DNA from 2 places in the Streptomyces sp. NPDC000151 genome. Region 2 is predicted to be linked to the other one. Evidence: riboswitches for the same ligand, from Rfam matches in the RefSeq annotation. Region 2 holds a riboswitch; the other holds the start of a gene.
The links. Region 2 has a riboswitch for S-adenosylmethionine ahead of thrC (threonine synthase). Riboswitches for the same ligand answer to the same signal wherever they lie in the genome.

Region 1 (3,386 bases), on a different contig from region 2:
GCGCGGTCAACGGCCCCGGCGTCGCCTACCTGGCCCACGTCGTCGGCTTCCTGCTGGGCTTCCTGTACGCCTGGGTCCGCTACCACGTCCCGGCCGCTCCACCGCAGGCCGCGCCGGGCCTCCCCGGTAGGGTGGAGCCCACAGAACGGCCGACCGAGGGAGAGAGCCAACCGTGATCACTTCGATCGTGCTCATCAAGACCAGCGTGGACCAGATCCCGGAGATCGCCGAGAAGATCGCGGCGCTCGACGGCGTCAGCGAGGTCTACTCGGTCACCGGCGCGCACGACCTGATCGCGATGGTCCGGGTGGCCGAGCACGACGAACTGGCCGACGTCATCCCCGGCCGGATCAGCAAGGTCCCCGGCGTCGCCGCCACCGAGACCCACATCGCGTTCCGCACGTACTCCCAGCACGACCTGGAAGCGGCGTTCGCGATCGGACTGGACGCCTGAAACACCGCCCGCACGTCATCGCCGGACAGGCCGCAAAATCAAGCCCGTCCGGCGATTGAGGACACCGGCCGTAGGCCGGCCCGGCTCAGCCGCGGTCCGGGACGCAGCGCCCCTCCTCGGTCCGGTAGGACCACCGCGCGCCGTCCCGCACGAGCTCCTTCACCGCCGTGACGAACCGCTCCACGTGCTCGTCCGGCGTCCCGGCGCCGAAGCTCACCCGGATGGCGTTCAGCGACCGCTCCCCCGGCCTGGCGTCCGGCGCGCCGCACTCGCCCGGGTCCTGCGGGTCACTGCCCAGCAGCGTCCGCACGAGCGGGTGCGCGCAGAACAGCCCGTCCCGTACGCCGATACCGTACTCCGCGGACAGCGCGGCGGCGAAGTGCGAGCTGTTCCAGCCTTCCACGACGAACGACAGCACGCCCACCCGCGGCGCGTCGTCGCCGAACAGCGAGAGCACCTTCACCTCGGGCACCTCGGCGAGCCCGGCCCGCACCGTGCCGATCAGCTCCTGCTCCCGCGCGACCAGGTTGTCGAACCCGGCCTCGGTCAGCGCCTTGCACGCGGAGGCGATCGAGTACACCCCGATCACGTTCGGCGAACCGGCCTCGTGCCGGGCGGCCGTGGTGTGCCACTCCACCTGCACCCCGCCGTCCTCGCGCCGCGCGACCTTGCGGCTCGCGCCGCCGCCGGCCAGGTACGGCTCGGCGTCCTGCAGCCAGTCGGCGCGGCCGGCCAGCACGCCGGACCCGAAGGGCGCGTACAGCTTGTGGCCGGAGAAGGCCACCCAGTCCACGTCCAGCTCGGCGATGTCCACCGGGTGGTGCGGGGCCAGCTGCGCGGCGTCCAGCACGATGCGCGCGCCGTGCGCGTGCGCCGCGGCGGCCAGCTCGCGCACCGGCCACAGCTCACCGGTCACGTTCGACGCGCCGGTCACGCACACCAGCGCCGGGCCGTAGGGCTCGCGGTCCGCGAGCGCCTGCTCCAGCGTGTCGACCGCCTGCTGCGGGGTCCGCGGGGCGTTGAGGTACGTCACGCCGATGTCCGCCCGCTGCTCCCAGGGCAGCAGCGACGCGTGGTGCTCGGTCTCGAAGACGAACACCCGGGTGTGCGCGGGGAGCACGCCGGCCAGCAGGTTGAGCGAGTCGGTCGTCGAGCGGGTGAAGACGACCTGGTCCGCCTCCCGGCAGCCGAGGAACTCCGCGACCGTCTTCCGGCTGTTCTCGAAGAGGTCGGTGGAGAGCTGGGAGAGGTACCCGGCGCCGCGGTGCACGCTCCCGTAGTACGGCGCGTACGCGGCCACGTCGTCCCACACCCGCTGCAGGGCCGGGGCGCTGGCGGCGTAGTCCAGCGCGGCGTAGGTGACCTCGCCGCCGGTGACGAGCGGGACGCGCACGTCGCTGCCGAGGACGGGGAGCGGCGCGGCGGCGGTGCAGGCGGGCTCGGCGTCGGCGGTGTCGGCGGTGGCGAGGGCGGTTTCAGGGCGCACGGACATGGCGGAGTCTCCCGGGGATGCACGAGATGTGCGAAGTAGGCGAATGACACGCACAGGGCGTGGAAAGACCCGCGGGCGCACAGGTACCTCGGACAGAGGGGCGCCACAGGCGGGGTGTTGGGAAAAAGGGGCCTACAGGCCCTAGCGCATTCGCTGCATCACGGAAGAGCTCCCTCGATAACCAGGATCCCTGGCGAGGGATCCGCGCTTGCCGCCGGCCTTGCTGCCTGCGACCTGGTCATCACCCGGGGCACCCCGCCACGGACGGAGGGTTGCCGGACAGCAAGCCGGGGCCTAATCGCTGTCACTCGTGACCTGCCGAGAATCATGCCACATGATCGGAACGCCGCAAGGGGTGTCCGGGATGCGGACACCCCCTCGCGCCGCGGGACGTTACGCGTTCGAAGCAGCCACCCAGCGCTCCAACGTCGCCCGTGCCGCGCCCGAGTCGATCGACTCCGCCGCCTTCGCCATCCCCGCCGCGATCTGCTCGTTCAGCGGCGCGTCCGTCGGGGCCAGTGCCACCAGCGCCGCAGCGGAGTTCAGCAGGACCGCGTCCCGTACCGGACCCGGCTCGCCGGCCAGCAGGCGGCGGGCGACGTCCGCGTTGTACGAGGCGTCCGCGCCGCGCAGCGCGTCCACCGGCACCAGCTCGATGCCGACGTCGCGCGGGTCGAAGGACACCTCGCGCACGGTGCCGTCCCGGACCACCCACACCGTGGAGGTGGCCGTGGTCGTCAGCTCGTCCAGGCCGTCGTCGCCGCGGAAGACCAGCGCGGAGGAGCCGCGCTCGGCGAGCACGCCGGCCAGGATGGGCGCCATCCGGGCATCGGCCACGCCGGTGGCCTGGGCCGTGACCTTGGCCGGGTTGGTGAGCGGACCGAGCACGTTGAAGGTCGTGCGGATGCCCAGCTGGCTGCGGGCGGGTGCGACGTGCCGCAGCGAGGGGTGGAACTTCACCGCGAAACAGAAGGTGATGCCTGCTTCCTCGGCGACCTCCACCACCCGGCGCGGCGACAGGTCCAGGTTCACGCCGAGCTTCTCCAGGACGTCGGAGGCTCCGCTCGCGGAGGACGCGGCGCGGTTGCCGTGCTTGACGACCTTCGCACCCGTGCCGGCCACCACGATCGAGGACATCGTGGAGATGTTCACGGTCTTGGCGCCGTCGCCGCCGGTGCCGACGATGTCCACGCTGGGGCCCGGCACCTCGATGAGGTTGGCGTGCCGGTACATCGCGCTGACCAGCCCGGAGATCTCCGCGACCGTCTCGCCCTTGGCGCGCAGCGCCACCGCGAAGCCGGCGATCTGCGCGTCGCTGGCCTCGCCGCGCATGATCCGGTCCATCGCCCACTCGGTGGAGTCGGCGGAGAGGTCACTGCCTTCGAGGAGGGCGTTCAGCACGCCCGGCCAGGTGCGGGCCGCCACGCTGCCGCCGCCATC
Region 2 (3,386 bases):
AAATGCGCACACAGTTTGGGCACATCTTGTCGCGTTCTCATATGCGTCAGGCACGCGCGCGAAGAGGATTCACCTCAACTGTATCGCCTTTAACGACATGGAATCGCCCCGTCCGCTTTCGCTGCGGACGGGGCGATTCCAGGAGTCGTATGCCGTCACCCACGAGACGGTGCACAGGGGGCGCACACGGGGCGCACAAAGGGGCGTGCGCCGGGCGACGAGAGGCTTTTCAGCAGCCGCCGGCCACCGCGGGGATGATCGAAACGCCGGCGCCGTCCGGAGTCGGCGTCTCCAGCCCCTGCTCGAAGCGCACGTCGTCGTCGTTGACGTAGACGTTCACGAAGCGGCGCAGCTTGCCGGTGTCGTCCAGGACGCGGGCCGCGATGCCGGTGTGGTTCTTCTCCAGGTCCGCGATGACCTCGGAGAGGTTCGCGCCCTCGGCGGAGACCTCGGCCTTGCCGTCGGTGTAGGTGCGGAGAATGGTGGGGATGCGGACGCTCACGCTCATGGGGTTCTTCTACCTTCCAGGTTCCGGGAAAACGAGTACAAAGGCTCCGCGGCGCGGCGGAGCGGGGAGGCGGCGCGGGCCCGCCGACGGGCCCGCCGGAACCCCACTACTTGTCGAGGCCGGCCTCGCGGAACGCGTCCAGGCTCGGGCGGATGGTCGCGGTCGGGCCGGTGGTCGGCGCCACGGCGTCCAGCGTCTTGAGCCCGTCGCCGGTGTTGAGGACGACGAGGGACTTCGCCGGGTCGATCTGCCCGTTCTCGATGAGCTTCTTGGTGACGCCGACGGTCACGCCGCCCGCGGTCTCCGCGAAGATGCCCTCCGTGCGGGCCAGCAGCTTGATCGCGTCCACGACCTGCTCGTCATTGACGTCCTCCACCGCGCCGCCGGTGCGGCGGGCGATGTCGAGCACGTACGGGCCGTCCGCCGGGTTGCCGATCGCCAGCGACTTGGCGATGGTGTTCGGCTTCTGCGGGCGTACGACGTCGTGGCCGGCCTTGAAGGCCGTCGAGACCGGCGAGCAGCCCTCGGCCTGGGCACCGAAGATCTTGTACGGCTTGTCCTCGACCAGGCCCAGCGCGATGAGCTCCTTCAGACCCTTGTCGATCTTCGTGAGCTGCGAGCCCGAGGCGATCGGGATGACCAGCTGGTCCGGGAGCTCCCAGCCGAGCTGCTCGCAGATCTCGTACGCGAGCGTCTTGGAGCCCTCGCCGTAGTACGGGCGGAGGTTGACGTTCACGAAGCCCCAGCCCTCGCCCAGCGGGTCGCCGATGAGCTCGGAGCAGAAGCGGTTGACGTCGTCGTAGTTGCCCTCGATGCCGACCAGGTCGCCACCGTAGACCGCGGCCATGACGACCTTGCCGGCCTCCAGGTCGTGCGGGATGAACACGCAGGAGCGGAAGCCCGCCCGGCGCGCCGCGGCGCCGACCGCGCCGGCCAGGTTGCCCGTGGAGGAGCAGGACAGGGTGGTGAAGCCGAAGGCGCGGGCCGCCTCGACGGCGATCGCCACGACGCGGTCCTTGAAGGAGTGCGTCGGGTTGCCCGAGTCGTCCTTCACGTACAGCCCGCCGGTGACGCCGAGCTCGGCGGCGAGGCGGTCGGCCTTGACCAGCTTGGTGAAGCCCGGGTTGAGGTTGGGCTTGTCGGCCACGTCGGCGGGGACGGGCAGCAGCGGCGCGTACCGCCAGATGTTGTTCGGACCGGCCTCGATCTGCTTCCTCAGGCCCTCGGGGTCGCCGCTCGGCAGGTCGTAGGCCACTTCGAGCGGCCCGAAACATTCCTGGCACGCGAAGATCGGACCGAGCGGGAAGCGCGTACCGCACTCGCGGCAGGACAGCGCGGCGGCGGGACCGAGGGTGACGGCGGAAGTGGTGCTTTCGGAAGCTTGCACAGCCATGGAGGCGAGGCCCTTTCTCCTCATCTTCCTCACGACGCACTTCGCCGTGAGACGGATTTGGCACCTTCCCTAGCCGGGAGCCTCGCGCGGCGGACATCAGCGTCCTGGCGGCAAGACCGGCTGGAGGGTTGCCGGGGCTTCAACGGGCCGTATCCCTCTGCCCCTCTGGATGAGCGGTATGGCCTGTGTACGAAACACAGGCGTTTGTTCAGCGGTGACCCCGGCATGCGGTGGTCATCCGCGTTGTTCAAGACTGTAACCGAAGGGGTGGACGGTTGAGATAGCCGTCCGAACCGCGAGATGGCTCACACCGCGTAGCAAGATGGCTCACGCGCGTAGCAGAAGGAGACGGATTCGTGCTGGAAGAGGTGGAGCGCTGGCTGGCCGGCCGCTCATGGTCAGCCGCCGACCGATCGCTCGACCAGCTGCTGGCAGCGAAGAGCCGTACGGGGCAGACGGTCAGCGTAGTGCTGCCGGCGCTCGACGAGGAAGCCACGGTCGGCACGATCGTGGAGATCATCCGCCGCGACCTGATGTCCGCCGCGGTGCCGCTGGTCGACGAGCTGGTCGTGGTGGACTCCGGCTCCACCGACCGCACGGCCGAGGTCGCGGCCGCCGCGGGCGCCCGGGTCGTGCACCGCGACGCGATCCTGCCCCGGCTGGCGACGGTGCCCGGCAAGGGCGAGGTGCTGTGGCGCTCGCTGCTGGCCACCAGCGGCGACATCGTCTGCTTCGTCGACGCCGACCTGCGCGAGTTCTCCGCCGACTTCGTGTCCGGGATCGTCGGGCCGCTGCTGACCGAGCCGCGGGTGCAGTTCGTGAAGGCGATGTACGACCGGCCGCTGGGCGAGGGCGCCGGCGGCCCCAAGGGGGGCCAGGGAGGACGGGTCACCGAGCTGGTGGCCCGCCCGCTGCTCAATCTGCACTGGCCGCAGCTGGCCGGTTTCGTCCAGCCGCTGGGCGGCGAGTACGCGGCCCGCCGTTCGCTGCTGGAGCGGCTGCCCTTCCCCGTCGGGTACGGCGTCGAACTGGGCCTGCTGGTCGACGCGCTGCACACGGTCGGCCTGGACGCGCTGGCGCAGGTCGACGTGGGCGTGCGCAAGCACCGGCACCAGGACGGGCAGGCGCTCGGCCGGATGGCAGCGGCCATCTACCGCACCGCCCAGCTGCGGCTGGCACGCGGGCACCTCGTACGGCCCCGGCTCACCCAGTTCGACCGCGGTGCGGAGGGCGGCTTCGTCCCGCGGACGACCGACGTGGACACCGAGGAGCGGCCGCCGATGCGCGACATACCGGAGTACGCGGAACGGCGCGCGGCATGAGGGGACGCGGCGCCCGACGTGCGGCTGCGCCCTCGATGCGCTCCCGGCCGTACGTTTGAGCGGATCTGTGGCGGGTTAGGTCATCGGCATGGTCTCCTCCAGCTCAGGTGCCCAGGTTCTCGTCGCGTCCAACCGCGGTCCGGTCTCCTACGCCTTGGGCGAG

Region 1: linked by a shared signal. The riboswitch ahead of ABT381_RS16805 (aminotransferase class V-fold PLP-dependent enzyme) and the one ahead of thrC (threonine synthase) in region 2 are both predicted to bind S-adenosylmethionine.

What each region holds. Positions count from the first base shown of each region.
Region 1 covers NZ_JBEPFC010000051.1:29,428-32,813, forward strand. The annotation lists gene ABT381_RS16795 (rhomboid family intramembrane serine protease) at 1-176, shown strand, start outside; gene ABT381_RS16800 (Lrp/AsnC family transcriptional regulator) at 173-454, shown strand; gene ABT381_RS16805 (aminotransferase class V-fold PLP-dependent enzyme) at 540-1,946, opposite strand; SAM riboswitch class IV at 2,146-2,262, opposite strand; gene trpD (anthranilate phosphoribosyltransferase) at 2,340-3,386, opposite strand, start outside.
Region 2 covers NZ_JBEPFC010000017.1:51,080-54,465, reverse strand. The annotation lists gene ABT381_RS08350 (MoaD/ThiS family protein) at 230-508, opposite strand; gene thrC (threonine synthase) at 615-1,901, opposite strand; SAM riboswitch class I at 1,919-2,077, opposite strand; gene ABT381_RS08340 (glucosyl-3-phosphoglycerate synthase) at 2,258-3,223, shown strand; gene ABT381_RS08335 (alpha,alpha-trehalose-phosphate synthase (UDP-forming)) at 3,312-3,386, shown strand, end outside.